3 regions of the Erwinia billingiae Eb661 genome follow, and region 2 is predicted to be linked to each of the others. Evidence: predicted binding sites of a transcription regulator. Region 2 holds the regulator's gene; each other region holds the start of a gene.

Region 1 (10,942 bases), 840 kb from region 2:
CAGGATCATTGGCAGCGCCAGCCGCCAGAGTTGGTTATCTGAGGGAGAAAATAATCGCATGGTCATCCACTGTGCGACTGGCTTAAAAGCATCACGGAAGCTGTATATGCCAGTCAATAAGGCATACAGCTTACCAAAAGAGAAACGCGCCGCAAAAGCAGCGCGTTAAGGTCAGGCGTTTACAGCCAGTTGCCGTTGCGGATTACGCCGACGGCCAGACCTTCAATCGACAGGGTCTGCAAGCGCAGATCGACCACGATCGGTTGGAATTCGCCGTTTTCAGGCAGCAGATGCACGATATTGCCCTGCTTCTTGAGGCGCTTTACCGTCACCTCGTCGTCAATGCGCGCAACCACGACCTGGCCGTTACGCACATCCTGAGTCTTATGCACAGCCAACAGATCGCCGTCCATAATCCCGATATCTTTCATCGACATGCCGCTAACACGCAGCAGGAAGTCGGCGCCCGGCTTGAACAGTTCAGGATCCACCTTGTAGTGGCCTTCAATGTGCTCTTCCGCCAGCAAAGGTTCACCTGCGGCGACACGGCCAATCAGCGGCAACCCTTCCTCTTCTTCCATCATCAGACGGATACCGCGAGACGCGCCGGAAACAATCTCGATCACGCCTTTACGTGCCAGCGCTTTGAGATGCTCTTCAGCCGCATTCGGGGAACGGAAACCGAGCTGTGCAGCGATTTCTGCCCGCGTCGGTGGCATGCCGGTCTGGTTAATGTGGTCGCGTATCAGGTCATAAACCTGCTGCTGCCTTGCAGTTAGTGCTTTCATCCCGCCCCCTGGTTGTTTATACAGTCAGCTGTGAGTATATACAGGTATTTGTGCGTTGAAAACCTAAAGATGTGGAAAAAACAGCAGTTTGTCAGATTATGGAAAGCGCGCCGCAATCAGGGAATTAGCAGCATTACCCAGACGAAAACAGCGAGTAGTATCGTCAGCAACACGGCAGCGGAGCCCATATCTTTGGCGCGACCCGATAAAGGATGCATCTCGCTGCCAATGCGGTCGACCACCGCTTCCAGCGCGCTGTTAAGGATTTCAACAATGATCACCAACATCACGGACCCTATCAGCAACACCCGCGTGACGGCGTCCACATCCAGCCAGCACGCCACAATCACCGCGACAATGCCGGCCACCGCTTCCTGGCGAAAAGCCGCTTCGTTTTGCCAGGCGGCGCGTATTCCTTTCCAGGAATAACCGGCGGCATTAATGATACGAGTCAATCCGGTGACGTTATTTGCCATAATCAGGGAACCCTTTGAGATGTTTAACGTCAATGTCTGGGTGGCGCACATTTTGCAACACCACAGATCTCACTGGCGCTTTCTGGTATGCTTGCGGCGCTTTGCTAACAAGAGGCTTCATGGTATCTATGTCAGGTTGGCGTAACTTATATTATAACTTATTGAATTTACCAGTAAAATTCCTGGTAAAAAGTAAAGCGATTCCCGCCGAGCCGGTTTCCGAGCTGGCGCTGGATACATCGCGCCCTATTATGTATGTGCTGCCTTATGATTCAAAGGCCGATCTGCTGGCGTTGCGTGAGCAATGCCGTAAACAGGATCTGCCCGATCCTTTAGATCCGCTGGAAATCGACGGTACGGTTTTGCCACGTCATGTGTTTATCCATGACGGCCCACGCGTATTCCCCTATTTCGTGCCTAACGTTGAATCGGTAAAACTGTTCCACGAATACCTCGATTTGCACCGCAGCAACCCGCTGCTGGACGTGCAGATGGTGCCGGTATCCGTGATGTTTGGCCGTGCACCAGGCCGTGAAGTGCAGGGCGACGATCAGCCTCATCTGCGCGTGTTGAATGGCATTCAAAAATTCTTTGCCGTGCTGTGGTTAGGCCGCGACAGCTTTGTCCGCTTCTCACCGATGGTTTCCCTGCGCCGTATGGCAACGGAACACGGCACCGACAAAATCATTGCGCAGAAGCTGGCGCGCGTGGCACGCATGCACTTTGCCCGTCAACGCCTGGCGGCCATTGGCCCGCGTTTGCCGGTGCGTCAGGACCTGTTCAATAAACTGCTGCAGTCCAAAGCCATCGCTAAAGCGGTGGAAGACGAAGCGCGCAGCAAGAAAATCTCCCATGAAAAAGCCCAGCAGAACGCCGTTGAGCTGATGGAAGAGATCGCCGCCGACTTCTCTTATGAAGCCATCCGTCTGACGGACCGCATCATGGGCTGGACGTGGAGCAAGCTGTATCAGGGCATCAACGTCAACGGCGGCGAGCGCGTGCGTCAGCTGGCGCAAGACGGCCACGAGATCGTCTACGTGCCCTGCCACCGTAGTCATATGGACTACCTGCTGCTCTCTTATGTGCTGTATCACCAGGGTCTGGTGCCACCGCACATTGCCGCCGGTATCAACCTGAACTTCTGGCCAGCGGGCCCGATTTTCCGCCGTCTGGGCGCATTCTTTATCCGCCGTACCTTCAAGGGTAACAAGCTCTACTCAACGGTATTCCGAGAATATCTTGGCGAGCTGTTCACCCGTGGTTACTCGGTAGAATACTTTGTCGAAGGCGGTCGTTCCCGTACCGGTCGTCTGCTTGACCCGAAAACCGGCACGCTGTCGATGACTATTCAGGCGATGCTGCGCGGCGGTAACCGCCCTATCACACTGGTGCCGATCTATATCGGTTATGAGCACGTGATGGAAGTGGGAACCTACGCCAAAGAGTTACGTGGTGCGACGAAAGAGAAAGAAGGGTTTATGCAGATGGTGCGCGGACTGCGCAAGCTGCGTAACCTCGGCCAGGGGTATGTGAACTTCGGGGAGCCGCTGCCGCTGGTGACCTACCTGAACAAGCATGTGCCGGAGTGGCGTGATGCCATCGACCCCATTGAAGCCCAGCGTCCAGCCTGGCTGACGCCTGCGGTGAATGACATCGCGCAGCGCGTGATGGTGCGTATCAACAACGCCGGTGCGGCCAATGCCATGAACCTGTGCGTTACCGCCCTGCTCGCATCGCGCCAGCGCTCGCTGACCCGTGAACAGTTGACCGAGCAGTTGGCGTGCTACGTTCAGTTGCTGCGTAACGTGCCGTATTCGCCGGACTCGACCGTGCCGGATATGACGCCAGAAGCACTGCTGAACCATGCGTTAAGCATGAACAAGTTCGATATTGAGCAGGATAATATCGGCGAAATCATCGTACTGCCGCGCGAGCAGGCCGTGCTGATGACCTACTATCGCAACAACGTTCACCATATGCTGGTGATGCCGTCGCTGATTGCGGTGATCCTGTCGCATTACCGCGAACTGAGCCGGGCCGAGCTGCTGCGTCAGATCAGCGTGATTTACCCGATGCTGAAGAGCGAGCTGTTCCTGCACTGGAATAAAGAAGATCTGCCTGCCGTGCTGGATTCCCTGGTGAGCGAGATGGCGCGTCAGGGTCTGCTGACGGCCGATGACCAGACGCTGCGTCTGAGCCCGGCACGCTTCCCAACGCTGCAACTGCTGGCGGCGGGTGTGCGTGAAACGCTGCAGCGTTATGCCATCACCTTCTCTATCCTCAGCGCGAATCCGTCGATCAACCGCGGTACGCTGGAAAAAGAGAGCCGCACCATGGCTCAGCGCCTGTCGGTACTGCACGGTATCAACTCGCCGGAGTTCTTCGACAAAGCGGTGTTCTCTTCACTGGTGCTGACCCTGCGTGATGAAGGCTATATCAGTGATACCGGCGATGCGCAGGTAGAACAGACGCACAGGGTCTATCAGATGCTGGCTGACCTGATCACTCAGGAAGTGCGAATGACGATTGAAAGTGCGGGACCGCACGAGTAAGCGTCAGGGCATAAAAAAAGGGTCGATGAGCAATCATCGACCCTTTTTTATTGGCATCACTCAGAGCCAGCCAGAGAATGGCGCCGTGCTGAGGGCAATCCCCAGGAACAACACCAAACCAACGTAGTTGTTGTTCAGGAAAGCCTGGAAACAGGGATCGCGTTCGCGGGCTGAGATCAGCTTCTGCTGATGCACAAACAGCGCGCCAGCCACCAGAATGGACCAGTAGAATGCGCCGCCCAGCTGCATCCGCCAGCCAATCACCGCCATCAGTACCAGCGTCGCCAGCTGCAACAAACCCACGATCAGCTTATCGAAACGACCAAACAGAATGGCGGTGGATTTGACGCCAATCTTCAGGTCATCATCGCGATCGACCATCGCATACAGCGTGTCATAAGCCACCGTCCAGCAGATATTCGCGGCGAACAGCAGCCAGCAGGTCAGCGGCACGGTTTCACTGACCGCCGCCCAACCCATCGGGATAGCCCAGCCAAACGCCGCGCCCAGCACCACCTGCGGCAGATGGGTGTAGCGCTTCATAAAGGGATAGACCCACGCCAGCGCCAGCCCACCAAACGACAGCCAGATGGTCATCGCGTTCATGGTCAGAACCAGACAGAACGACACCAGCACCAGTCCGGCAAACAGCAGCTTGGCCTCTTTTGAGGTCACCGCGCCGCTCGGCAATGGCCGTGACTGGGTGCGCTTTACATGACCATCGATCTTTCGGTCGGCAAAGTCGTTGACCACGCAGCCCGCGGCACGCATGAAAAAGACCCCCAGCACAAAGACGATCAGGATATTCAGCGGCGGGATCTGCATTCCCGCCAGCCACAGCGCCCAGAAGGTCGGCCACATCAGCAGCAGCGAACCAATCGGCTTATCAATACGCATCAGGCGGCTGTAGGCCCGGAATTTACTCATTGGCAGACTTCTCTCCACGTTACTCATCTCCGGTACCGGTTAGCGAGGCATACAGCGGCGCAGGCGGTAAAAATAGCTCGGTCAGCAATAACGGCTTGCCGGAAAGGCGCAGCAAAGAGCGACGTCCCCACAGCTCGCCACTTTTGCCCGGCTCGATAAAATCCCGCGTCAGCGTGGAAGAGGCAAACAGGTAACGGCCCAGCGGGCGCGTGCCAAGCTGCTGCAACATCTGCTCAGGCCCGTTCAGGGTGGATTCCGGTACGATGGTCCGCCCGGCAAGCCAGGGTTCGCCATCGCCGCACAGCAGAATTTCACGCAGCCAGTAGCGGGACTCATGCGGCAGCAACGCCACGTCGTCACCGACCTCTTCTGCGGTAATAAAACCTTCCTGCACCACTTTTACCGTCACTTGCTGGCAGTGGCGCTCAAAACGTTGGGTCATGGAGTCTTCTTCCATCAACCAGTCCAGCAGCGGGGCTGAAAGCAAGGGTGATGAGGCTGGCAGCCAGTCGAGGGCGCGCAATTGCACCAGCGCGTTATCAGCCATTCGGCTTCTCCGGGCAAAAATTTTGGTGCCACAGTGTAACGCAGAGGCTGGGAGAGAACACAGATTGCTGGAGGAAATAGTGCGGATTTCAGGTCGGTAAAGTAAGAGGTTGGCGCGCCTGGGGCGGCGCGCCGACATGTTATTCGCGTTTCAGCCTGTTACTGTTTGCCAGCCACAGCGTGACCACCAGGATCAGAATGGCAATGGAGTAGGCCAGCGTATCCACCGGGTTTTTGTGATCGACAATGATCAACCGGATGATCGCCGTGATACCGATATAGACAAAATAGCGCAGCGGGAAGTGATAACCCGACTGGAAGTATTTGACTATTAAGGCAATAAACTCGAAGTAAAGGAAGTAGATCACTATGCCATCGATCAACAGATAAGAAGACGTCTGTTCGCCGGTGTTCAGCAACACGTTGGCCAGATGGAAGGTCTCCTTGCCAAGAAAGATCGCCAGAATAGCGGCCAGGACGATCAGCCCTATATTCAGCACCATCTGTAACAACCAGGCAATACGCGTCGCGGTAATCATGCAAAAACCCTCAAAAGTCACTGTTATCCGTCAGGATAATCCTGACAGTGACAATATGCTTTAGTGTGAGCGGGTTCACAAGTTTTGCTTGATGCCGGAGAGATAAGCGGGCGACACCGCCGCCCACAGGCGGAGGCGGTGTCGCGGCTATTTTTAGCGGAAATCGATATCGCGGTCGGTGGTCATATCATACAGCTGGTACTTACGGCCCAGCATCTGACCGCCATCACGCGTCAGCGGCGTCCAGTTAACCTGTGCACGGCCACGGGTTGGTGAGGCGGTGAACAGATCCATCGGAATTGAGATATAGAAGCCTTTGGTGAAGTCGCCTTCGCCATACTCTTCGGCCGACACGTTAGTTTTGGTGGCATAAGCGCCAACGATCACGCCGCTGTCGAACTGGCGGGAGACATCAATCGTCGCCCCTTTATCTTCTGCCAGATACTGACCTACGCTCGCCTTCACCAACACCTGGTTGTTGAAGAACGACGGACGCCAGTAAGCCGTCAGGTTACCGACCTTCGCGTTGTAGTCGGTAAACTGCATCATGTTGTCCCAGTCACGCTGCTTCACGTAGTTGGCATCAACACCAAACGCCCAGTCAGAATCCAGCGGACGGTACAGCACTTCGCCACCCACACCGCCGTACATGGTTTCCAGATAACCGCCGTAAACCTGGCCGTAGAAACCATTGCCCAGCGCATGCATGTAGTTCGCTTGCAGGTTGTTAACGTAGACGTTGTTTTCAACATAGTCGCGAATATGGGTACGCACGCGCGGCAATGAGGAATCGCTCGGCGCACCGTTATAGTTGAACTTGTCGTAGTTATTCGCCAGGTTGCCAAACACGCTGCCATCAATCAACAGGTGCTTCGTCAGCCAGTAGTTAGCGTTCGCCATCACGCCAACCTGATACAGGTAGAAGCTTTCCGGTCCACCCACAGACTGATTCAGTACCGGTGCCAGGCTGTAGTTAAAGTCATCGGCATCGATGTAATAACCCTGCTCGGTATGACCCGGATCGACCGGCTCCACGCGTTTCTGATCCAGCGGCTGCTCTTTGCCCAGCGGATAGCCTTCAAGCTGCTGACGCAGGCTGGCGACGTTAGTTTCCGTGGTCACCTGCGGCATACGGCTGCGGTTTTCGGTCACTTTCAGCGTATCAATGTTGGCTGGCAGGTTGTTCATCAGGATCACGTTGGCACGATCGACGCCTTCCTGGGTATTGCGGTACTTGCTCTGCTGGCCAGTGGCATACATGGTATTGCCCTGTACCTGAATGTTTGGCGCATCCAGACCGGCATTGTATTTCAGGTCGGTCAGCTGGCCAGCAACGGTGGTCTGCTCAAGGAATTCGCCCTGCGGACGCGGCTGATAGGCCGGTTTCGCCGAATCGATCGAGGCGGTATGCAGATCGTTGAAGTTAGTACGCAGCGTAAAGCCGGCCATAAAGGTATTGCCGCGCTCATAGCTGACGTTCACATCCGCCCAGTCGGTAATACGATAAATGGCGCCGACGTTAACTTTGCTTTTCTGCTCAATCTTGCCGGCAAAGTCGTCCTGGTAATCATTCCCTTCGTATTCTGCTTTCAGGCGCAGCGGCTGCCATGGCGTCTGGTATTCCACCCCACCAAAGAACGCGGCCGGGCCTTTGAACATGTCTTTGCCGTTAACTGAACCGGCGGTGCCGTTGCTGCCAGAGCGATAGCAATAGCTGCTGTCGGCTTCACAGAACGGGTTCTTCACCGTGCCGCTGTTGCCGAGGTAGCCGAAGCCCAGTCCGAGGGTGAAATCAAACGGTCCCCAGGCCTTGGTGCCGACCAGGTATTCACTGTCGAACAGGCCGGTACCGCCAAGGTCACGCGCCCCGACCGAGACTTCGGGCAGCCAGTAGCCTTCCTGCCAGAGACGGGCTTTCAAATCGAAGGCTTTGTCTTTGTAGGTCTGGGTGCCACTGAAGCTCTCAACCGCACTGTACTCGCGCGTTTTCACGTCGGTATAGCGGATGGTCGCTTCCAGCCACGGGAACAGCTGCACCGAGGACGAATAGAAACGGTACTGATCGTTATAGCGGTAGTTCAGGCTGAATTCGCCGTCTTTCGCCATACGCGCAGTGGGAACCTGTAACAGACCGACGCCGCCAAAATCTGACTGCGAAGGCCCTACCGGATCGGGATACGTCGCCGCCTGAACCTGGCAGGCACAGGCAACGGAAACAGCTATCAGGCTGAGAAGATAGGCTTTTTTCATCAGTCAGGGATCCGGTGCGTCAGAACAGAAACAATCTGCTGGTTAAGGTCTTCATCGTCGCCAGGCAACGTCCATGAGGAAAAGCCACGGTACACAATGCTGCCCACTTCGGGCTCCACGTGGCGGCGATTCCAGTAGGCGACAGGAACGTCACTCACTTCGCCATTCGGCGCAATCAGCACCACGAAGTTACGTTCGCCCCCGGACAAACGGTCATGATCCTGCAAATAATCCACCACGCTGCGGCCCGGTGCCCACGGGGTTTTACCGCTGTTGGCCAGCACGCCAGCCAGCGTAATGCTGGTCGGTTTTAGCAGCGTATAAACGCTGTAATCCCCTTCCAGACGGCGATTCTGTGCCGGACGCATCCGCACCCAGTCCGGATCGAGATTGGCCAGTTGACGGCCAGTGACTTTCACTGCCGACACCTGCTGCCAGACGTTATCGACCACTGCAGCCTGTTCGCTATCGCCATCGGCGTGAAGTTGATTGCTCCAGGCTTTCAGCCGCGCCAGCACCTGCTGCTGCTGCTGAATCGCCGCCGCGGTGGCCAGTTTTTCGGCAATCACCGTTCCCGGCCACCAGGTTTTATCCATCAATGCCGGGCTGCTGACCAACTGCGCCAGGTTCTGTGCATGGCTGACAATCGAGGTCTGCGTCTGGCCAGGGGAATAGACCGTCACCTGGCTTTCTGCAGACACGTTGAGCGAAACGCAGGCTGAAATTCCTGCGAGAAGGAGGGTTATTTTTTTCATGATTTCGCAGGCTTCAGGATGGTGGTTTCGAGAGGGAAATAGTCGCCCCCCAGCGTTTGCTGTGACTGGCGAACCTGGCCGGAAGTGGTATCAATCCAGAAGGTGTTAGTCCAGGATTTTCCCTCGGCAGGCAGCTCAACCTCTTCCTGCCAGACGCGGCAGGCGACGGTGTTACCGCCAAGCGTCAGCACCTGATCTTTCAGGCGGCTGAAGCGTGAGGTCGCCGTTGCCGAGCGGAATTTACCGGCTTCCGTCCAGCTCAGCGTGCGGGTCCAGCTTGCGCCTTCGGTCAACGACAGCGGGGCGGTCAGCGGATCCTGTTGCAGGTTGTTCACCTCCAGCAGGTTGTCGCTTAACCCGAGGGTTTTCACCACGCGGCCATGCTGAGTCACCACCATCGACTGGTCGCGGGTGATCCATTTTTGTTGACCGTTTTCATCGAAGCCCAGCACCACGAAGATCTGCTGCCCGTTATTCACGCGCAGGTACATGCTGGCATAAGGCAGACTTTCTATTTGCTCATCAGAGACCTGAACATCGTCCGGCCCGAGCAGAGCGAGTTTTACCGTCTCTCCCAGCCCTTTTTGTGTTTGTGTACAGGCCTGGAGAAGCAGGCATAAAAGCAGCAGTGGTAGGTAGCGCACCTGTGTGTGTCCCTGAACAAAGTCTGACAATGTCAAAAAATAACCACACGAGCGTGTGGTTATGAGTAATTTACCGCACTTAACGCGTGGTACTGGTCGTGGTCGTGGTGGTGGTGCCGGTATTAGAACCGTTTCCGCCACTCGATGCTGCCAGAGCAACACCAACCAGTGCGCCAAGCGCACCAATACCCACCGCAGTGGTGGTTCCTGCGGAAAGGGTTCCCGCTGAGGCACCCGCCGCGGCGCCAGCTTCTTCAGGCGCAGCGAACGCGGCTGAAGCACTTGCTAAGTACACTATGGCTGCAGCAGCACATAAGACTTTTTTCATAACATTTCCCTTCATTAAATGAATGGATACTTCACCTGAAGGGTTTCAGGCGCGTTCAGTATAAGGCAATAAATGACCAGAATTGAGGGGGGTCGCCTTCGATTCAGCGGGCGATTTCTGATGTCTAAAATAAGCACGTTTCGGCTTCTCAAGGCAACATTTGACTAATTAATTCAATATATTGGAATTTATGACTGATTTAACCCTGCTTGTTAGTGCCATTCGCTGACAATAGCCTTTAGCATGGCGAATTCACTGGGAAAAGCGCGTCACGGAGCTTTTAATGAACTAAAGGATTTATTTTCAATAAGTTAACAGGCGTTAAGGGCAGTTAAGTAGCGTAATGGGCGCTATGGCTTTAGGATTTATCTTGGCGGGATTCGGACAATAAAGGGTAATTTTAAGAATATCCTCAGCCTCATAACGCTGACTTTATTCATCTTTGGGGGTATTTCAGCACTAGCAGCCGCCTGATTTCCGCGCTAAGCGGTGGCATGCTGGGATCGCGCAGAAAACAGGGTGATGTCAACCAGGTCCAAAAGTAGCTAAAGGCGGCCCTGATGCCGGACGGGATAGCTGAAAAAACAAAGGGCTGGCGCATTCGCACCAGCCCCTTTATGCAGGACGATTAACGGCTACACGCCGCTTAGCCGCGCCAGTTTTTATAACGGTTAATCAGTCCGTTAGTTGAACTGTCGTGGCTGCTGACCTGCTCGCTACCCGACAGTTCTGGCAGGATACGGTTCGCCAGTTGTTTGCCAAGCTCAACGCCCCACTGATCGAAGGTGAAGATGTTGAGGATCGCGCCCTGAGTGAAGATTTTGTGTTCGTACAGCGCAATCAATGCACCCAGGCTGAACGGCGTGATATCACGCAGCAGGATGGAGTTGGTTGGGCGGTTACCTTCAAACACTTTGAACGGCACGATGTGCTCGACCGACTGCGCATCTTTACCTGCGTCGGTGAACTCTTTCTCGACCACATCGCGTGACTTACCAAACGCCAGCGCTTCAGTCTGTGCAAAGAAGTTCGACAGCAGCTTGGCATGGTGATCGCCCAGCTTGTTGTGGGTGATGGCAGGGGCGATAAAGTCGCAAGGAACCAGCTTGGTGCCCTGGTGGATCAGCTGATAGAACG
Region 2 (10,942 bases):
AGGAAACCGGTGGCCGCACCATGTTGACCTCGCTGGCCGACACGCGCCATTGGTTGTGCGCCGCACTTCCCAGGGGATTCAGTCCTGACATATTAACTCCCGCTTAATACACGCAAATCTTCTTCATCCAGCGCCATCGGCTGGCCGCTGTGGATCAGTTCCGCAAACCCTTCGTTCGGTGTCATCACGGTCAGGGTGTACAGCTTGCCGCTGCCGGTATTGCGGATCAGATGTTCATTACCCGGATGCAGCAGCAGCGCATCGCCCTTGCCGATGGTCACCTCATCGCCATTGCAGCTCGCCACGCCCTCACCTTCCAGCACGTAGAAGAACTCGTGAGCATGGGCATGTTCATTGGGTGGCGTTGCGCCGCCGACGGTAAAAATCTCCACCACGAAGATGTTTTCAATACCGTCCTGCTGCTGGTCGAACAGCACCGCAAAGTAGTTGGTGTCTTTCGGGCTGATGCGGAAGACCTGAGCCTCCGCGGGGTTAGTCAGGCGGAAATTTTTCATCCATTACTCCTTGCGATAGGGTTGAGTTAACGCCGCAGGCTGCACCGTGCGTCCAACGACGCCCGACATGGCGAGGATCGTCAACAGATAAGGCAGCGCCAGCAGCACCTGCGGCGGCAGGCTGCTTTCAAACAGCTGAAGCGACAGTTGCAGCGCATCCGCCGCACCAAAAATACAGGCGGCAATCAGCGCTTTAACCGGGCTCCAGCGGCCAAATATGACGATGGCCAACGCGATAAATCCCTGGCCGCTGACAATATTGTCGCGGAACAGACCAATCTGCGCGGTGACCAGATAGCTTCCCGCCAGGCCCGCGCCCAGACACGAGAGCAGTACGCCCCAGGTGCGGATGCGCAGCACGTTGAGGCCCGCGGCATGCGCCGCCCGAGGGTTTTCCCCGACGGCACGCAGCGAAAGGCCGAACCGGGTATGGAACAGGCCATAGTGCGCAATGCCGACTAACAGCAAGGTGAGATACAGCGGCAGAGGCTGGGAGAACAGCACCGGCCCGATGCCCGGCAGCGTGGAAAGACCGGGAATATGGATGGCGTTAAGCATGGCAATGGTGGGCGAAGAGCTGTCGCCCATCACCAGCGAGTAGGTCCAGGTTGCCACGCCGCCGGCGAGGATGTTAAAGACGATGCCAATGACGATCTGGCTGGCATGCGCCCGTAAATAGAGCGCGGCCAGCAACACCCCTACCACCAATCCGGCCACGCCGCCGGCGATAAAGCCCAGCGCGGTAGAACCGCTGTAGACGGCGGTCATATAGCTGGCCAGCGCCCCCATCAAAATGGTGCCTTCAAGGCCAATATTCAGCACGCCCGAGCGCTCAGCATAGATTTCGCCGAGGGCTGCCAGCAATACCGGGCCGGCCAGGCGCACCGCTGCCGCCAGCCAGGTGACAATAAACGCCGTATCGATATGCATCAGTGCAGTCATGACTTCTCCTCCATCAGAGAAGAGTGCGGCGAACGAGCAGGCCAGCGCAGACGGTAATAGCGCAGGATATCGCCCGCGAGGATCAGGATAACCACCAGGCTTTGCAGGATAAGCACCACCGAGGTGGGCAAGCCCGTCTGGCGTTGCATCGCGCTGCCGCCAACCTCAAGCCCGCCATACAAAATGGCGGTTGGGATCACCAGCAACGGATTGAGTCTGGCAAGCAACGCCACCACCACGCCGATAAATCCCACGCCGCCCGATAAGCCTTCCATCAGACGATGCTGCACACCCAACACCGCACACAGTCCCGCCAGTGCGGCCAGTCCACCGCCCAACAGCACCGCCTTCATTTGACGGCTGGCAACATCAATGCCGCTGTAGCGCGCGGCTTTGGGATTGAGTCCGCTGACAATGATTTCAAAGCCCGCCGGCGTCGCCCGGATCAGCCACCAGACGTACAGCGTGGCGATAAGCGCGATGCCTAATCCCCAGTGCGCCCGCATACCGTCCATAATAAACGGCAACCAGCTCTCTTTCGGCAGACGCGGCGTTTGCGGCAGATCGCCCATCGCCCGCATCGGCCCGGAGACCAGATACTGGATCAGGAAAATGGCGACATAGTTCGCCATCAGCGAGATCAGCACATCGTTGCCGCCAAACCGTACCCGCAGATATCCCACCCAGCCGGCCCACAGCGAACCGGCGACAAAAGCCGCCACGATAACGGCGGGCCAGTAAGCCCAGTCCGGCAAACTCCACGGCAAGCCCTGCGGCGTGCCGGCTAACGCCACCCAACTCGCCGCCGCGGCGCCCACTAAAAAGCAGCCTTCAAAGCCGATGTAGCCGAGCCCCGCGCGCCAGATCACAATCGTCCCGAGCGCAATCAGGATCAACGGTGTGGCCTGCACCAGCGTCTGCCCGATGCCACGCACCGAGCCGAACGCTTCGCTGAATAAAAAGCCATAGGCGCTGAGTGGATTGCCGCCGAAAGGGATAAACAGCAGTCCGGCGAGGAAAAAGGCCACCAGCATGGCGCCGGAGGTGGTGATGGCAATGGCGGTTGAGGAGTCGGCGGGTGCCAGTCGTTTTTCAAGCAGCCTGGTCATTGTCGGCTCCTGAAACAAGTTTGCCACCGGCCATCAGTTCGCCGAGCTTTTCGGCCGTGGCGTCTGAGGCATCGAGGATCCCGGCGATTTGCCCGCTGTACATCACCGCCACCCGGTCAGACAGGTTGAGGATCTCTTCCAGCTCGGCCGAAATCATCACGATAGCGCAGCCGCTGTCGCGTGCGGCCAGCAGCGCCTGCCAGACCGCTTCCACCGCGCCAACGTCCAGCCCACGCGTCGGCTGTTCCACCACCAGTAACTGCGGTTTACGGGCCACTTCGCGACCGAGGATCAGTTTTTGCAGATTGCCGCCGGACAGTTTTCCGGCTTCGAAGTCGGTATCCGGGGTGCGGACCTTGAAATGATTGACGATCGCCCGTGCGTGCAGCGCAATTTTCTTGTGGTCGAGCAGCCAGCCGCGAGCATGGGTAAAGGTTTGCTGCGCGCCTAACATGGCGTTATCCGCAATCGACAGCGAGGTCACCGATCCGACGCCCCGACGATCGGCGGGGATAAAACCCATGCCCTTCGCGCGTCGCCCGGCAGGAGACAGCTCGGTGATATCTTCGCCTCCCAGCCAGATGCGCCCGGCTTCCACTTCGCGCAGATTCAGTAACGCTTCAGCCAGTTCGGACTGCCCATTACCGTCGACACCGGCAATGCCTAAAATTTCACCGGCGGCCACTTTCAGCGAGGCTCGCCAGATTTTTTGCTGACCGGATTCGTCCCGCACCGCGATATTGTCGACGTGCAGCACCTCTTTTCCCGGCCGACAGGGCGATTTATTCACCCTCAGCACCACATCTCGTCCCACCATGCGCCGGGCAAGATCGGTTTCCGACGTCTCGCTGACCGCCACGGTATCGATCATCTTGCCGCCGCGCATCACCGAGACGCGATCGGCTATCGCCATAATTTCATACAGTTTGTGCGTCACAATGATTACCGAGCGCCCTTCGGCACGCAGTGATTTCAGCGTGGCAAACAGCCCTTCTTTTTCCTGCGGTGTCAGCACCGCGGTGGGTTCATCAAGGATCAACACCTGGGCATCGCGATACAGCAGCTTGAGGATTTCAACCCGCTGCTGCACGCCAATCGGCAGATGCTGTACCTTCGCCCAGGGATCGACCGCCAGACCATGACGATCCGACAAGGTCTGCAAACGCGCCGCCGCCGTGCGTAAATCCAGCCGACCGCTGCGGGTCTCTTTCAGTCCGAGGATCACGTTTTCCACCACGGTCATCGGCTGCACCAGCATAAATTCCTGATGGACCATGCCGATGCCACAGGCAATGGCATCACCCGGATCGCGCAACGTCACCGGCTTACCTTCGATAACGATCTCGCCTTCATCGGGCTGATACAGGCCATAGAGGATCTGCATCAGGGTACTTTTCCCGGCGCCGTTCTCACCGAGCAGCGCATGAATTTCCCCGGAAGCCACCTGCATCGTCACACAGTCATTGGCCGTGACGCGCGCAAAACGCTTGGTGACCTTATTGAGCGCGACACGGACTGACGGAGTTGATGCCATATCAAAAATCCTTTGCTCACACGTTAGGAACGATGCTGCCGTTATCCAGCTGCTGCCAGATGGCGGTAAACGTCTGCCAGGCCTCGGCGCTGACCAGCTTGCTGTTGTATGGCTCGCTGCCGTAAACCACCGACCAGGCTTTGGCGACCGTTGGCGACCACTCTTTGCCGCCCATAAAGCGTTTACTGGCGACCGAGTGGCCGACTTCTTCTACCATCCAGTCAAGGTTCTGCTTCAGGCTGCAGGCGATATACGCCGGCGCCACGTCCTTCTGATCGGCATAACAGCCGATGGCCTTGACCTTCGCCGCCGCCGCGCCTTGCAGCGCCCCTAAGCCGGTCACATCGGCGGTATGCCAAATCACATCCGCACCGTTGCCGATCAGGGTGGTGGCCGCTTCCCGACCTTTGGCCGCATTGTCATAATCGCCGGTTACCACGCCCAGGCCTTTTACTCCCGGACGCGTTTTCTCCGCGCCGGCAATAAACGCCCGCATCATCGCCTGCTGCGTCGGGTTATCCCCGCCGCCGACAAAGCCCACCGCCTTGCCCTTATCGGAAATCAGCGCCGCCAGCGCGCCGGCAGCATAAGCCGACTGCAGGTAGGCCAGATTGACGTACTCAACGTTGGCAGGTGCTTTGCTGTCTGGCTTGAAGGTCGACGCAAAGAAATAGGTGTCCGGATAATCAGGGCCGACTTCAGCAAAGGCCGAGCCGTATTCGAAGCTGTGTCCGATAATCAGCGAATAGCCGTCGTCGGCATAACCGCGGATAGTCTGTTCCATCTGCGCCTGCGGCACGCTTTCGCTCCAGGCAACGGTGAAGCCCTCTTTTTTCAGGGCCTGTAATCCCTGATAAGCGAGCATGCTCCAGCCGCCATCGGCGACGGAGCCGGGTAATAACAACGCGATCTTAATGCTTTTATCGGCCGCCAATGCACGCTTCGAAAGTAACGGCGCCAGAGCCGGTAACATCACCGCACCCGCCAGCATTTTTGCAAATCCCCTGCGACTTACACCTGCCATTTTTTTGCCCCCTCAACTGAAGATTGTTCAGTTATGCCGCGATTTTCGTTACCTTAAAAGCACATATTTTCGTACTCATTGATGCCTTAAAGGCAACGCAGGAGTTTTGCATGTTGCAACACCGGCTCTGGACCTACCTGGATGAAGTGGCGCGCTGCGGATCGATCCGCAAAGCCGCAGGTCGGCTGCATATCTCAGCGTCGGCAATCAACCGCCAGATCCTCGCGCTGGAGGAAGAACTGGGCACGCCGCTGTTCCAGCGCTTGCCGCGTAAAATGGTGTTAACCGCGGCGGGCGAAGTGTTGATCCACCATGTGCGGCAGACCTTTAAAGAGCTGGAATGGGCGCAGATTAAGATTGAAGAGCTGAAGGGATTACGGCGAGGCGAAGTGACGGTGGCGATGATGAGCGGGCTGGCCGCCAATTTGATCCCGCGAATGGCCGCTGAATTTCGCCGGGCAAATCCGCGGGTGAAACTGATCCTCCGGCAGATGACCACCGGCGATGACATTACCGCCGCGGTGGGATCCGGTGAGGCCGACCTCGGGCTGGGGTTCGATTTTGACCTGCCGCCCTCGTTGCGCATGCTGGGCAGCGCCGTCGGCAGACTGGGCGCAGTGGTTGCTCCCGGCCATCCGCTGGCCGATAAAACCAGCCTGAGGCTCAGCGACTGCGTGCCTCATCCGCTGGTGATTGCCGATAAGTCGATGGTGATCCGCCCGTATCTGAATGAGCTGTTTGCCCGGGCGATGGTCACCGTGCATCCGGTAATTGAAACCAACTCAATCGAAGTGATGCGCCAGGCGGCGATGTTCGATCAGGCGCTGACCTTTTTAACGCCGTTTGATATCGAATTCGATCTGCGCAGCGGGCGTTTGATGTATATCCCGGTACGTGAACTGTCGCAGCAGGCACAAACGCTGATGCTGATTGGTCACGACCGGGGCACCAGCGCGATCGGCAGCGTGCTGGCAGAAACCATCAAAGTGATGATGGGACAGATGGCGTAACGGCGTTGCCGCGAAGACAACGCCCGTGGACCTTTAGCGCTGGAAAGGAGGTTGATAAGCCTGCACTTCCTCAATCAGCCGGATCAGGGCCTCAGCCGCCCGATCGGTTTCAATCTTACCGCGTTCAGCATCTGCCGCCGCCGCATTGCCGGTGGTGCCGGACGGATGCAGATCTTCCGCCATCCAGCCAAAGCCGACGCCGCCTTCCGGGGTCAGAATACCGCCCGTTTCCGCCAGCGCCACCGAGGCGGAAACAAAGTTCTGCGCATAGTCCATCTGCACCAAATCCGGGTGCAGATGCAGCATCACGCTGGTTTCGGACTCCCCGCCGTGAATGCCGTGCTGTAACTCCTCCGCGCTAAACAGGTCGGAAGAATCAATGGTGCGGAACCAGCTGGCGCCGACCGCAAACAGATCGAGTTCGATGCGCAGCTGGCGACAGACGATTTCCATCAGCTGCGGTTGCCCACCATGGGAATTCCAGAAAATCAGTTTACGGATCCCGGCACGCCAGGCGCTTTTCGCCACCTCAAACCAGACTTTACCCAACACCTCATAAGGAAGGGTTAAGGTGCCGGGAAAATTGAGGTGCTCATCGGATTTCCCCACCGGCAGCGCCGGGAGGATCAGTACCGGCAAATCCGCCGGCATTAACTCGACCGCGCGCGCAATAATGCCCGCGTTGATGGCGGCATCCACCCGGACCGGCAGGTGCGGACCATGCTGCTCGACGGCGCCAATCGGCAGCACCGCGATCACTTTATCCATGTCCAGCTCACTGAATTCTCGGGTGGAAAGATCCCACCACCAGCGTGACGACGGCATATTCATCTGGCACCTTCTCCTGCATCATTTTTGTCAGTCTGCGGATATTCGTGGCCGAATTGAAGCAGCAAAAATGCGGCGCAGCGTTGCTTTTTTGGCATCAGAGAGTGGCAAAGATGACACCCGTGCGCGAAACATGGTACCAATGCGTGATCGATGTGACTTTACTCAGGGAGGTATGCGCATGTCAGCCAAACATCCGGTTATTGCCGTCACCGGCTCCAGCGGGGCGGGAACCACCACCACCAGCCTGGCCTTCAGAAAAATTTTCCAGCAGCTGAATCTGCATGCCGCCGAAGTCGAAGGCGACAGCTTTCACCGTTATACCCGTCCTGAAATGGATATGGCGATCCGTAAAGCGCGCGATATGGGCCGCCATATCAGCTATTTCGGCCCGGAAGCCAATGACTTCGCCCTGCTCGAACAGACCTTCGCGGAATATGGCCGGTCAGGCAGCGGCAAATCCCGCAAATATCTGCACACCTATGATGAAGCGGTACCCTGGAATCAGGTTCCGGGAACCTTTACGCCGTGGCAACCCCTGCCGGAACCGACCGACGTGCTGTTTTATGAAGGGCTGCATGGTGGCGTGGTGACGCCGCAGAACAATGTCTCGCAGCAGGTTGATTTGCTGGTTGGCGTGGTACCGATCGTTAACCTGGAGTGGATCCAGAAACTGGTGCGCGATACCAGCGAACGCGGCCACTCACGCGAAGCGGTGATGGATTCGGTGGTGCGATCCATGGAGGATTACATCAACTTTATTACGCCGCAGTTCTCCCGCACGCACATTAACTTCCAGCGCGTGCCGACGGTGGATACCTCTAACCCGTTCGCGGCGCGCGGTATCCCGTCGCTGGATGAAAGCTTTGTGGTGATCCATTTCCAGGCGCTGGAAGATATCGACTTCCCGTATTTGCTGTCGATGCTGCAGGGATCCTTTATCTCGCACATCAATACGCTGGTGGTGCCGGGCGGCAAGATGGGGCTGGCGATGGAGCTGATTATGGGGCCGCTGGTGAAGCGTCTGATCCAGGGTAAGAAAATAGAGTAAGCCCCGCGGGCACGGGGCTTAGGGCGGCGATGGGATGACTTACGCCGGTAACTCAATCACTTCATAGCTGTGGGTGATTTCCACGCCCTTGCCCAGCATCAGTGCCACCGAGCAATATTTCTCCGCGGAGAGATCGACGGCACGCGACACCGCTTTATCGCCTAAGGCCACGCCGGTGACGATAAAGTGCAGATTGATGTGGGTGAACAGGCGCGGGGCCTCTTCACGGCGTTCGGAGCTGAGCTTCACTTCGCAATCCTTTACGTCGTGGCGGCCCTTCTGCAGAATGGAAACCACGTCGATTGCGCTGCATCCGCCCGCGGCCATCAACACCATCTCCATCGGGCTCGGGGCTTTATCGCCCGCATTTCCGTCCATCAGAACCTGATGCCCGGATGAGGATTCTCCCAAAAACGTTAACCCTTCAACCCACTTGACTCGAGCCTGCATAACAATTTCCTCTAATTCATTCAGTTATCGCCAGATTACGCTTTAGGCAGAAAAACGGCAATGCGGCAATTTTCGCACTATGCTGAAGCGAGACAACACAAGACACTCGTTGAAAGCTGTGCTACAAACAAAGCTGTAATATTTTCGTCAGTACTCTACAGGCACGACGAAACGAATCGCATAACGAGCCAGGCTTTTAACAGAGGCCCGAATAAATTTCCTGATGGGAAACGCTTGACTATTTCAACGCCTGGCAGGGAACTCTGCCCCTGTATTTAGGCACGATTACAACAGAGGATAACAGCGAATGGTTCTCGGCAAACCGCAAACAGACCCGACACTTGAATGGTTCCTGTCTCATTGCCATATTCATAAGTATCCATCCAAGAGCACGCTGATTCATCAGGGTGAAAAGGCAGAAACCCTCTACTATATCGTCAAAGGTTCAGTAGCGGTGCTTATCAAGGATGAAGAAGGCAAAGAGATGATCCTGTCTTACCTCAATCAGGGCGACTTTATTGGCGAGCTTGGCCTGTTTGAAGAAGGTCAGGAGCGTAGCGCGTGGGTACGCGCGAAGACAGCCTGTGAAGTGGCTGAAATCTCTTACAAAAAATTCCGTCAGCTGATCCAGGTTAACCCTGACATTCTGATGCGCCTGTCTGCACAGATGGCGAATCGCTTGCAGGTCACTTCTGAGAAAGTGGGCAATTTAGCTTTCCTCGATGTGACGGGTCGCATCGCGCAGACCTTGCTGAACCTGGCAAAACAACCGGACGCCATGACGCACCCGGATGGGATGCAGATCAAGATCACCCGCCAGGAAATTGGGCAAATCGTTGGCTGTTCTCGTGAAACAGTGGGACGCATTTTGAAGATGCTGGAAGATCAGAACCTGATCTCGGCACACGGTAAAACTATCGTTGTCTACGGCACTCGCTAATCGGCTCTGATCCACGGCGCAACACCTGGTGTTGCGCCTTTTTATTTGGTGTGGAGTGATGTGGCGTCGACTGATTTATCACCCGGAGATCAACTACGCATTGCGCCAGACGCTGGTGCTCTGTTTACCGGTAGCGATGGGATGGCTACTGGGCGACTTGCAAAAAGGGTTGCTGTTTTCCTTAGTCCCTGCCTGTTGCAACCTCGCTGGCCTTGATACTCCTCATAAGCGCTTTTTCAAACGCCTGATCGTTGGCGGAAGCCTGTTTGCCTTCAGCAGTTTCCTGATCCAGTATCTTGCCGGTCACCACGTTCCCCTGCCCGTGATCCTGTTTTCGATGGCGATGCTGCTGGGCGTCACCGGTGAAATCAGCCCGCTGCATGGCCGCCTGCTGCCCGGCTCGCTGATAGCCGCAATCTTCACCCTTAGCCTGGCAGGACGCATGCCGGTGTGGGAACCGCCGATGCTCTACGTGCTCGGCACCATCTGGTACGGCGTGTTCAACTGGGTCTGGTTCTGGCTGTGGAAAGAGCAGCCGCTGCGGGAAACCTTAAGCCTGCTCTATCGCGAGCTGGCGGGTTACTGCGAAGCGAAATACACCCTGCTGACCAAACTCACCGATCCGGAGAAAGCCCTGCCTCCGCTGCTGGCGCGCCAGCAAAAAGCGGTCGACCTGATCACCACCTGCTATCAGCAGATGCATATGCTGTCAGCCACCAACAACAATCACCACAAGCGGCTGACCCGCGCGTTTCAAATCGCGCTAGATTTGCAGGAGCACATCTCCGTCAGCCTGCATCAGCCGGAAGAAGTGCAAAAGCTGGTGGAGCAAAGCCATGCCGAAGCGGTGATCCGCTGGAACGCGCAGACCATCGCCGCCAGGCTGCGTGAACTGGCCGACGATATCCTTTACCACAAGCTGCCCGAGCGCTTCACCATGGATAAGCAGCTTCAGGCGCTGGAGAAGATCTCACGGCAGAATCCGGATAACCCGGTGGGCACCTTCTGCTATTACCACTTCAGCCGGATTGGTCGGGTGCTGCGTACCCAGCGTCCCCTTTATCAGCGCGATTTGATGGCTGACCGGCAGCGCCGACTGCCGCTGCTGCCGGCCATCAAAAGCTATTTGTCGCTGAAATCGGCCGCCTTGCGCACCGCCGCCCGCTTTGCGGTGATGCTGACCTTTGCCAGTTCGCTGGCGCTGTTCTTTAATCTGCCCAAACCCTACTGGATCCTGATGACGGTCATGTTTGTCAGCCAGAACGGTTACAGCGCAACGCGCGTCCGCATCCAGCACCGTGCGCTGGGCACGCTGGCCGGGTTGGTGATTGCCGCGGTGACCTTGCGCCTGCAGGCACCCGAATCCATCGTGCTGCTGGTGATGCTAGCCATTACCCTTATCAGCTACCTGTTTATCCGTAAATTCTACGGCTTTGCGATGATTGGCTTTACGGTCACCGCAGTGTATTCGTTGCAGCTGCTCTCGCTTAACGGCGCAGACTTCCTGCTGCCGCGTTTACTGGATACGCTGATGGGTTG
Region 3 (10,942 bases), 1.2 Mb from region 2:
AGAGTCATTAAAAGTGTAAATGGGGGTTCGAAAAATATCTTAAGTCAGATTTTGACGCAGAATTATATTTTCTTGATTATAAGGGCGGAGATAATTAAGGATTTTCCTTAAAGATAAATGCTTTTATATATTCCGAAATGTAGCCTATGACTATTTTACATTTGAAAAAAATTTTAGTTCCACCCTTTCAATCTGAGCCATAAATGCCAGCGCCTGATGCAGTCTTTGCTCAATCCCATGCTTCTGTTATTCAAGCCGTGCCTGCTCCCACTTCAGCAACGTCACCAGGACGGATAAACCGGGTCACATAGTCTGGCACAATATGTTACAGAGGCTGAAAGGCGCACGGTGGGCATACGATGGTTTTGGGCGGATGACCTGGCGGAAAACCGGGCCAGATGCCGTAGAGCAGCATTACCGTTATGACGATGAGAGCGGATAGCGGAAGTCAGCTTTAGCGGGCATAAAGAGTTCAGCCGCGCAGAATACCGCTACGATGCTTTAGGTCGCCGCACGCATAAAATCCTGCAACGCCACCTCAAGCCGGAGGAGACGATTTCCTTCCTGTGGAGCGGCCTGCGGATGGTGGGCGAAAGCAGCAGCTTAACGCCGGAGCCCATTCTTCCGGCTTTATTTTTCTCCGCTAATCTTAGCCAAATGCACCAGCGTCTGACGTTTTCTCTACGGGGGCTTCGGGGATCATAACAGTGCATCTGCCTGCTATGCCTTCACCGAAGTCCATCCAAAAAAAAAGGCACCCCGCAGGATGCCCTTAGTCTTATTAAGCGGCGTTATTTCGCCAGCTTATCCTCGGTGCGCAGATCGAAATCCGATGCATCGTGGCGTTCATGCAACTGCTCAGAAGGCTCACCGAAGGTACGGTTGACGATGCGGCCGCGCTGCACTGCCGGGCGCTGTGCGATTTCATCTGCCCAACGCACCAGGTTTTTGTAGGATTTGGCGTCGAGGAACTCCGCTGCGTTATAGACGGTTCCTCTAACCAGCGCGCCATACCACGGCCAGATAGCGATATCGGCGATGGTGTAGTCTTCACCGGCAATATAGCGATGGTTTGCCAGCTGACGATCTAACACGTCGAGCTGACGCTTGGCTTCCATGGTGAAGCGATCGATCGCGTATTCGATTTTGACTGGCGCGTAGTTATAGAAGTGACCGAAACCGCCGCCGAGGTAAGGTGCAGAACCCTGTAACCAGAACAGCCAGTTCAGCGTTTCGGTGCGGGCGGCCGGATCTTTCGGCAGGAAGTGACCAAACTTCTCGGCCAGATACAGCAAGATCGCGCCGGACTCAAACACGCGGGTGGCTGGCTTGGTGGAGCAGTCCAGCAACGCAGGAATTTTTGAGTTAGGGTTTACGTCGACAAAGCCTGACGAGAATTGATCGCTTTCGCCAATGCGGATCAGGTGGGCATCGTATTCCGCATCGTTAACGTTCAGCGCCAGCAGCTCTTCCAGCATGATGGTCACTTTCTGGCCATTCGGCGTACCCATTGAGTACAGCTGCAGTGGGTGCTTGCCTACCGGCAGTTCGGCTTCGTGACGTGCGCCAGCGGTCGGGCGGTTGATGCTGCCCCAGGTGCCGCCGGCTTCTTTGTTTTCTGACCAGACTTTGGCTGGCTGATAATCCTTGGTGCTCATGTCCGAAAATCCCCTTTCTGATAAAAAATGGCGCATCCTGGAGCAAAGCCCACAGACGTCTCGCCGATGATGGTCTAAAAATAGCTGCTGTCTGCACAAAAAACCAAACGCGGTTGTTACATCGGATGTCAGGTATAGCATCAGGATCTGGCCGGCGTTTATCTTTACGCAGCACTCTTCACACTCTTCAACGGGAATACAGAATGGATGAGCATTATCTGGCAGATCTGAAAGAAGCCGGACTGACACTGACCGAAGATGGACGCGTGTGCTGCTACTGGCAGCCTTCAATGCCTGACTATCACGATAACGAGTGGGGCAGACCGGTGGTGGATGACCGCCGCCTGTTTGAAAAAGTCTGTCTCGAAGGTTTTCACTCGGGCATGTCGTGGCAGCTGATTTACAACAAGCGGGAAAACTTCCGTCGCGCCTTTAAGGATTTTGATTTTCACGCCGTGGCGCAGTTCAACGACGAGGACGTTGCCCGTTTGCTGGAAGATAAAAGCATTGTCCGCAATCGAGCCAAAATTCTTTCCACCATCAACAATGCGCAGCGGGCCATCGAACTGATCGAAGAAGCCGGATCGCTGGCGGCGTGGTTCTGGCAGTTTGAGCCGCAGCCGGGCGAACGGCCTCATACCGTCGATCTGGAATACTGGCAGAATGCCAAAACTTCACCCGAATCGGTGCGCATGTCCAAAGCGTTGAAAAAACGGGGCTGGACGTGGGTGGGTCCGGTGACCACCTATTCGCTGATGCAGGCGTTAGGGCTGATTAACGATCATCTGGCGGGCTGCCAGTGCAGGGACAAATTCGAGCAGCAGCGTGAAGCACTCAACCGCCCGCTGTAATCAGGTCAGCAAAAAGATTATCAAGAGGTCAGGCCAGTGTAGAACTCGGAACCCCGCCGCAAAATGGCTGAAAAAAACAGCAGCTGAAGCCATCTGGTTTCGCTGCGCTACGCATTTATGGGGATAACGCGGCGTTCTGCATTGTTTATAACCGCCGGATCGGCGAAAATGCCGGCCATTGATGATTAATCGCCTGTGAAATTGCCCCCGCGCCGTCTGCGCAGCGGCAGCACAGCACCAAACAGAGTTTTTTCATGTCTAATGCACCCTTTATGCAAGAGGTGGCTCGTCGCCGCACTTTTGCCATCATTTCTCACCCGGATGCCGGTAAAACCACCATCACTGAAAAAGTGTTGCTGTTCGGACAGGCTATTCAGACCGCCGGTACGGTAAAAGGCCGTGGCTCTAACCAGCACGCCAAATCGGACTGGATGGAGATGGAAAAGCAGCGTGGTATCTCGATCACCACCTCCGTGATGCAGTTCCCGTACCGCGAATGCCTGATTAACCTGCTGGATACGCCGGGACACGAAGACTTCTCCGAAGATACTTACCGTACGCTGACGGCGGTCGACTGCTGTCTGATGGTGATCGATGCCGCAAAAGGCGTTGAGGATCGTACCCGCAAGCTGATGGAAGTGACCCGTCTGCGCGACACGCCGATCCTGACCTTTATGAACAAACTGGACCGCGATATCCGCGATCCAATGGAAGTGCTGGATGAAGTGGAAAGCGAGCTGAAAATTGCCTGCGCGCCGATCACCTGGCCAATCGGTTGTGGCAAGTTGTTTAAGGGTGTGTACCACCTTTATAAAGACGAAACCTACCTCTACCAGAGCGGTAAAGGGCGCACCATTCAGGACGTGCGCATCGTCAAAGGGCTTAATAACCCGGATCTGGATGCCGCCATCGGTGAAGAGCTGGCCGTTCAGCTGCGTGAAGAGTTGGAGCTGGTACAGGGCGCTTCCCACGAGTTTGATAAAGAACAGTTCCTCGCCGGCAAGCTAAGCCCGGTATTCTTTGGTACTGCACTGGGTAACTTTGGTGTGGACCATATGCTGGATGGCCTGTGCGACTGGGCACCGTCGCCAATGCCGCGTCAGACCACGCTGCGCACCGTGACCGCGGCCGACGAAAAGTTCACCGGCTTCATCTTTAAGATCCAGGCGAATATGGATCCAAAACACCGTGACCGCGTGGCCTTTATGCGCGTGGTGTCCGGCAAATATGAAAAAGGCATGAAGCTGCGTCAGGTCCGTCTGGGCAAAGACGTGGTGATTGCCGATGCGCTGACCTTTATGGCCGGTGACCGTTCGCACGTTGAGGAAGCCTATCCGGGCGATATCATCGGGCTGCACAACCACGGCACCATCCAGATCGGCGATACCTTCACTCAGGGTGAAAACATGAAGTTCACCGGGATTCCGAACTTCGCCCCTGAGCTGTTCCGTCGTATTCGTCTGCGCGATCCGCTGAAGCAGAAGCAGTTGCTGAAAGGCCTGGTTCAGCTGTCGGAAGAGGGTGCCGTGCAGGTGTTCCGTCCGGTACACAATAACGATCTGATTGTTGGCGCCGTCGGTGTACTGCAGTTTGAAGTGGTTGTGGCGCGTCTGAAGAGCGAATACAACGTGGAAGCCATCTACGAAGCGATCAACGTTTCAACCGCGCGTTGGGTTGAATGCAGCGATGCCAAGAAGTTTGATGAGTTCCAGCGTAAAAACGAAGTGAACCTGGCGCTGGATGGCGGGGATAACCTGACCTACATCGCGCCGACCATGGTAAACCTGAACATTACTCAGGAACGTTATCCTGAAGTGGTGTTCCGCAAAACGCGCGAACACTAACAGATAATCAGGTCTGGTCTATACTGGAAAAAGCGATGCAATATGCATCGTTTTTTTTTCGCCTTCCTCTCCACACCGCTTTCCGCCCCCCGTTTTTTACAGACTGCTCTTAAAAAACCTGCTTTTTGTGCATTTATCCATCATATCAACCACAAGCGGCGGTGAAATCCTGACGAGCGTCTATATTTAATCTCAACGGACGCAAAATATGCGGCGGTAAGCTGCAACGTCTCTCCTACTGCAGTCACGCCGTTTGTGACTGAAACCTCACAGTTGTGAGTGCAAAACACATGAAGAAGGAATAATCGATGAACACGACTAAGATTACTAAAACTCTGATGGCTGTACTGGTAGGTTCTGCGCTGGTAAGTGGTTCTGCAATGGCAGAAGACACCATGATGAACAAAACGCAGAATGCTGCTGACAACGCGGGTTCCAAAATCGATAGTTCAATGAAATCAGTCGGTGGGTACATGGATGACAGCGGCGTGACTGCCAAGGTGAAAGCCGCTCTGGTAGACAACGACGCAATCAAAAGCACAGACATCTCTGTTAAGACCCATTCAGGCGTCGTGACGCTGAGTGGTTTTGTACCGTCGCAGGATCAGGCCGAACTGGCTGTTGCGGCGGCCAAAAAAGTCGAAGGCGTTAAATCTGTTAGCGACAAACTACACGTAAAAGACAGCACTAAAGCCAGCGTCAGCGGTTATGCCGGTGATACGGCAACGACCAGCGAAATTAAAGCTAAACTGTTAGCTGACGACATCGTGCCATCACGTAACGTGAAAGTTGAAACCACCAACGGTGTTGTCCAGCTTTCCGGTACGGTGAAAAGCCAGGCGCAGTCTGAACGTGCCGAAAGCATCGCTAAAGCGATTGATGGTGTGAAAAGCGTTAAAAACGATCTGACTGTGAAGTCATAAAGCAGTCGCGGACCGGCTGATAACAGGACGGTCCGCAACTGAAATGTTTGAAGAAAATAATCCACTTTCGCCGGTTTCGGCAGAGTAAATAAATCAGGCAGTTTGATTTTCTACATATAGGGTAAGGAGAGGCTTATGTTTCGTTGGGGCATTATTTTTCTGATTATTGCGCTTATCGCAGCAGCGTTAGGTTTTGGTGGTCTGGCTGGTACAGCCGCTTGGGCAGCTAAAATCGTCTTCGTTGTCGGTATCATTATCTTCCTGATCAGCCTGTTCACCGGCCGCAAGAAGTTATAGATCCAATAACAGATGTTTCAATGAAGGCCAGTCACTGACTGGCCTTTAGCATTTCTGGCTTTACACATTCTGCCGCAAAAAACGGCAAACAGTTACCGTCCATCCAGGGTATCCTCCGGTCTTCAACTCCCTCAGAGGATCTCACCATTGGGCAAGCGCATCCCTATAACCCTCGGCAATATTGAGCCGCTGGCGTTAACCCCTTTTCGTCCGGGCAAACTGGCCCTGGTCTGCGAAGGCGGCGGGCAGCGCGGGATCTTTACTGCCGGCGTGCTGGATGAATTCCAGCGGGCAAAATTCAACCCCTTTGATTTGATGCTGGGCACCTCTGCCGGGGCGCAGAATCTCTCTGCCTATGTCTGCGGCCAGCCGGGCTATGCCCGCAGAGTGATCACCCGTTACACCACCAGTAAACTGTTTTTCGATCCGTTGCGCTTTGTGCGCGGCGGGCACCTGATCGATCTCGACTGGCTGGTGGATGTCACCTCTCAGGAATTCCCGCTGGCGATAGAAGCCGGTGAGAAGATGTTCTCCGCAGGCCGCGAATTCTATATGTGCGCCTGCCGCAGCGACGATTATTCGCCGGGCTATTTTGCCCCGACCGCCGCCAACTGGATGAACATCATTAAGGCTTCCAGCGCCATTCCGGGTCTGTATCGTCCCGGCGTGGATATGGACGGCATCAGCTATCTCGATGGTGGGATCAGCGATGCCATTCCGGTGCGTGAAGCGGCGCGTCGCGGGGCCGATACCATCGTGGTGATCCGCACCGTTCCTTCGCAGATGACCTATACGCCACAGTGGCTGAAGCGCATTGAGCGCTGGCTGAGCGACAGTGCGCTGCAGCCGTTGGTCAATATCATGCATCTGCATGAAGACAGCTACCGCGAGACGCAGGACTTTATTGACAATCCGCCGGGTAATCTGCGGATTATTGAGATCTTCCCGCCGCATGCGCTCGCCAGCATGGCGCTGGGCAGTCGCGTGGCCTCGCTGAATCAGGATTATCATCTGGGACGCCGTTGCGGCCGCTATTTCCTCGCCACCGTGGGGCAATGGTTGCAGGAGAATGAGACGCTGCTGAGTACCAAACCGGTGGTGCCACCTGCGCCGGTGGCCAACGAACCGGTGCGGGATGGCGTGATTCTCGATCCGCTGGCGGGCAACGATGCCGATTACGATAAGGGCTCGCTGGCATGACACCCACGTTTATCGATACCCATTGTCACTTCGATTTTGCGCCGTTTTCTGGCAACGAAGAAGAGAGCCTGCGTCTGGCGGCAGCGGCAGGGGTGGAGAAAATCATTGTGGTCGGCGTGTCGGCTGACCGCTTCGCAGGCGTAATGGCGCTGGCAGAGCAATGGCCACCGCTATATGCCGCGTTGGGCACCCATCCGATGGCTATCGCGCAGCATGATGATTCACATCTGGACCAGCTGGAAGCGGTGCTGAAACAGCTGCCGAAAAAGCTGGTGGCGATCGGCGAGATCGGCCTCGATCTGTTTATCGACAATCCCCAGTTTGATAAGCAGGAGCGGGTGCTGGATGCGCAAATCCGGCTGGCAAAGCAGTACGATCTGCCGGTGATCCTGCACTCCCGCCGCACCCACGATAAGTTAGCCCTGCATCTGCGACGCCTCGATCTTCCTCGCCGTGGCGTGGTGCACGGCTTCGCCGGCAGCGAACAGCAGGCGCTGGCCTTTATCCGCGCCGGCTATGCCATCGGTGTGGGCGGCACCATTACCTATGAACGCGCCAGCAAAACCCGCAATACCATCGCACGGCTGCCGCTGACCTCGCTGCTGCTGGAAACCGACGCGCCGGATATGCCGCTGCAGGGCTTTCAGGGTCAGGCCAATCGCCCCGAGCGGGTAAAGAACGTCTGGCAAAGCCTGTGCGAACTGCGGGAAGAATCCCCGCAGGAAATAGCCGAAACCCTTCTTGAGAACACCCGCACTCTTTTTCAGCTCTGACTGGCTAAACTCTTAAAGTCCCCTGCGAGACGGTGCGCCTTTGGCCTGCCGGGTCTACTGTCATCTGCATCTGCTACACTGAACGATGAATGTTATAATTATAACATTTTCTGATGATGTCAGCTAAAATCAGGCTCTGTTGCGCAACAATGGCCGTATCGGGCAGGTTAACAGGCTATTTATGTGATATTAATCACATTGCATGTACAATGCTTGCAACAGTAATTCCCTGTTCGTGAATTTCATCACGGAAGTGGCTCAGCCTTTTCCGTTATTATTTTAACATCACAGCCCTTCGCGGGCTCAGGCGGAAGGAATTCTTGCCCGGCATCCGGGAAGCCGCCTTAAACCTTGTCTGGAGAACAGAATGACTGACGTAACCGCAGCGGCCGTACGTGCCCTGAAACTGATGGATCTGACCACGCTGAATGATGACGACACCGATGCGAAAGTGATCGCGCTGTGCCATCAGGCAAAATCCCCGGCGGGCAATACCGCGGCGATCTGCATCTATCCGCGCTTTATCCCGATTGCCCGTAAAACGCTGCGCGAGCAGGGCACGCCGGATATCCGCATTGCCACCGTCACCAACTTCCCGCACGGCAACGACGACAAAGAAATTGCCCTGGCAGAAACCCACGCGGCGATCGCCTACGGGGCTGACGAAGTCGACGTGGTGTTCCCTTACCGCGCGCTGATGGCCGGTAACGAAGAGATTGGCTACGAGATCGTGAGCGCCTGTAAAGAAGCCTGCGCCGAAGCCGACGTGCTGCTGAAGGTGATTATCGAAACCGGCGAGCTGAAGGATGCGGCACTGATCCGTAAAGCCTCTGAAATTGCCATCGAGGCGGGCGCTGACTTTATCAAAACCTCCACCGGTAAAGTGCCGGTCAATGCCACCCCGGAAGTGGCAAAAATCATGCTGCAAGTGATTGCTGACAAAGGCGTTAAGCACCAGGTGGGCTTCAAGCCGGCTGGCGGCGTGCGTACCGCGGACGATGCGGCAATTTACCTGAAGCTGGCCGATGACATTCTCGGCAGCGACTGGGCCGATGCCCGTCACTTCCGTTTTGGCGCGTCCAGCCTGTTAGCCAGCCTGCTGGAAACGGCGGGTCATGCTGGAGCCAAGAGCGACTCCGCTTACTAGTCTGACTGGCGACCCCGCCAACCTCAGCCGCAAGGGCGAAAATCATTTCGCCCTCACTACCGCAACCACCAGGGGGCAACGTGTTCCTGCCACAAGAAATTATCCGTAAAAAAAGAGATGGCCAGCCGCTGACGGAAGAAGAGATCCGCTTCTTTATTAATGGCGTGCGTGATAACACCGTGTCTGAAGGGCAAATCGCCGCGCTGGCGATGACCATTTATTTCCACGATATGACGCTGCAGGAGCGGGTCGCGCTGACCATGGCGATGCGCGACTCCGGCTCGGTACTCAACTGGAAGGCGCTGAATCTTAACGGCCCGATCGTGGACAAGCACTCAACCGGCGGCGTGGGCGATGTAACCTCGCTGATGCTCGGTCCGATGGTGGCGGCATGCGGTGGCTATGTGCCGATGATTTCTGGCCGTGGCCTCGGCCACACGGGCGGGACGCTGGACAAGCTGGAAGCCATTCCGGGCTTTGATATCTTCCCTGATGACGAGACGTTCCGTCGCATCATCAAAGACGTCGGCGTGGCGATTATCGGCCAGACCAACTCGCTGGCGCCTGCGGATAAGCGTTTCTACGCCACCCGCGACATCACCGCGACCGTCGATTCGATTCCGCTGATCACTGCCTCGATCCTCGCCAAAAAACTGGCGGAAGGTCTGGATGCGCTGGTGATGGACGTTAAAGTCGGCTCCGGGGCCTTTATGCCGACCTTCGAACAGTCCGAGCTGCTGGCCCAGTCGATTGTTGGCGTGGCGAACGGCGCGGGCTGTAAAACCACCGCGCTGTTAACCGATATGAATCAGGTGCTGGCGTCAAGTGCCGGTAATGCGCTGGAAGTGCGTGAAGCCGTGCGCTTCCTGACCGGCGAATACCGCAATCCACGCCTGCTGGAAGTGACGCTGGCTTTGAGTGCGGAAATGCTGGTGTCCGGTGGGCTTGCGGCCAATACCGACGAAGCCACCGGCAAACTGCAGGCGGTGCTGGATAACGGCAAGGCAGCAGAAATCTTTGCGCGCATGGTCGCGGCGCAAAAAGGCCCGACAGACTTTATCGAGCAGATGGATAAATATTTACCGGCGCCGATGCTCAGCAAGGCGGTGTATGCCGACAAGCCGGGCATCGTCAGCGCAATGGATACTCGTGCGCTCGGCATGGCGGTGGTGTCGATGGGCGGCGGTCGTCGTCAGGCCAGCGATCCGCTCGATTACAGCGTCGGATTCAGTGAGATGGCGCAACTGGGTGACCGTGCAGACAACCAGCGTCCGCTGGCGGTGATCCACGCCGCTACGGAAACCGCCTGGCAGGAAGCCGCTGAGGCGATGAAGCGCGCGGTGACCTTAAGCGAAAATGCGCCGGCCCAGACCCCAGTTATCTATCGCAGAATTAGCGGATAAGCGTCATACTGTTCGGATCGATAAAATTTACGCTCAGCGCGTCACAGACGCAGGAGATCAGGATGAAACGTGTATTTATCATGGTGCTCGACTCCTTCGGGATCGGCTCCAGCAAAGATGCCCATAAATTTGGTGATGAAGGCTCTGATACCCTCGGGCACATTGCCGAGGCGTGCTTCAAGGGCGAAGCGGACATTGGACGTAAAGGCCCGCTGCACCTGCCAAATCTCACGGCCTTAGGCCTGGGCAAAGCAGCGGAAGAGTCGACCGGAAAATTCCCGCTGGGGCTGGATAAAGACGCCGAAATTACCGGCGCTTATGCCTATGCCAGTGAACTCTCTTCCGGCAAAGACACGCCGTCAGGCCACTGGGAAATCGCCGGTGTGCCGGTGCTGTTCGACTGGGGATATTTCAGCGACAAAGAGAACAGCTTCCCGCAGGAATTGCTGGATCTGCTGGTTGAGAAGGCCGACCTGCCAGGCTACCTCGGCAACTGCCACTCGTCAGGTACGGTGATCCTCGATCAGCTTGGCGAAGAGCATATGAAAACCGGCAAGCCGATTTTCTACACTTCCGCTGACTCGGTGTTCCAGATTGCCTGCCACGAAGAGACCTTCGGGCTGGAACGTCTGTATGCGCTGTGTGAAATCGCCCGTGAGGCCTTAACCGAAGGCGGCTACAACATTGGCCGGGTGATCGCCCGTCCGTTTGTTGGCGATAAGCCAGGCAACTTCGAGCGCACCGGCAATCGTCATGACCTGGCGGTAGAACCCCCTGCGCCAACCATCCTGAAAAAACTGGTGGATGAGCAGAATGGCCAGGTGATTTCGGTCGGTAAAATTGCCG

The links. The regulator CRP, encoded in region 2, controls carbon source genes, mostly activating them, when cyclic AMP is high. The targets are predictions, from matches to a motif close to ATGTGANNNNNNTCACAT.
Region 1: psiE (phosphate-starvation-inducible protein PsiE) is a predicted target of CRP. The motif match lies at 5,892-5,909, and genes of this name have one in related genera.
Region 3: deoC (deoxyribose-phosphate aldolase) is a predicted target of CRP. The motif match lies at 7,728-7,745, and genes of this name have one in related genera.

The regions. Positions count from the first base shown of each region.
Region 1 is NC_014306.1:359,832-370,773, reverse strand. Features, by position in the region: gene dinF (MATE family efflux transporter DinF) at 1-60, opposite strand, end outside; gene lexA (transcriptional repressor LexA) at 180-788, opposite strand; gene EBC_RS03060 (diacylglycerol kinase) at 905-1,264, opposite strand; gene plsB (glycerol-3-phosphate 1-O-acyltransferase PlsB) at 1,393-3,816, shown strand; gene ubiA (4-hydroxybenzoate octaprenyltransferase) at 3,877-4,761, opposite strand; gene ubiC (chorismate lyase) at 4,763-5,290, opposite strand; gene psiE (phosphate-starvation-inducible protein PsiE) at 5,430-5,828, opposite strand; gene EBC_RS03035 (YjbH domain-containing protein) at 5,982-8,078, opposite strand; gene EBC_RS03030 (capsule biosynthesis GfcC D2 domain-containing protein) at 8,078-8,833, opposite strand; gene EBC_RS03025 (YjbF family lipoprotein) at 8,830-9,477, opposite strand; gene yjbE (exopolysaccharide production protein YjbE) at 9,557-9,805, opposite strand; gene pgi (glucose-6-phosphate isomerase) at 10,452-10,942, opposite strand, start outside.
Region 2 is NC_014306.1:4,616,752-4,627,693, forward strand. Features, by position in the region: gene EBC_RS22510 (cysteine hydrolase family protein) at 1-91, opposite strand, end outside; gene EBC_RS22515 (cupin domain-containing protein) at 93-515, opposite strand; gene EBC_RS22520 (ABC transporter permease) at 519-1,457, opposite strand; gene EBC_RS22525 (ABC transporter permease) at 1,454-2,566, opposite strand; gene EBC_RS22530 (ABC transporter ATP-binding protein) at 2,550-4,100, opposite strand; gene EBC_RS22535 (BMP family protein) at 4,117-5,124, opposite strand; gene EBC_RS22540 (LysR family transcriptional regulator) at 5,235-6,134, shown strand; gene EBC_RS22545 (creatininase family protein) at 6,168-6,965, opposite strand; gene EBC_RS22550 (phosphoribulokinase) at 7,144-8,013, shown strand; gene EBC_RS22555 (OsmC family protein) at 8,053-8,463, opposite strand; gene crp (cAMP-activated global transcriptional regulator CRP) at 8,771-9,403, shown strand; gene EBC_RS22565 (YccS/YhfK family putative transporter) at 9,462-10,942, shown strand, end outside.
Region 3 is NC_014306.1:712,224-723,165, forward strand. Features, by position in the region: gene EBC_RS04620 (hypothetical protein) at 1-19, shown strand, start outside; gene yghU (glutathione-dependent disulfide-bond oxidoreductase) at 792-1,658, opposite strand; gene EBC_RS04630 (DNA-3-methyladenine glycosylase I) at 1,862-2,509, shown strand; gene prfC (peptide chain release factor 3) at 2,764-4,353, shown strand; gene osmY (molecular chaperone OsmY) at 4,662-5,276, shown strand; gene EBC_RS24780 (DUF1328 domain-containing protein) at 5,412-5,573, shown strand; gene EBC_RS04645 (patatin-like phospholipase family protein) at 5,721-6,773, shown strand; gene EBC_RS04650 (TatD family hydrolase) at 6,770-7,546, shown strand; gene deoC (deoxyribose-phosphate aldolase) at 7,914-8,693, shown strand; gene deoA (thymidine phosphorylase) at 8,774-10,096, shown strand; gene deoB (phosphopentomutase) at 10,159-10,942, shown strand, end outside.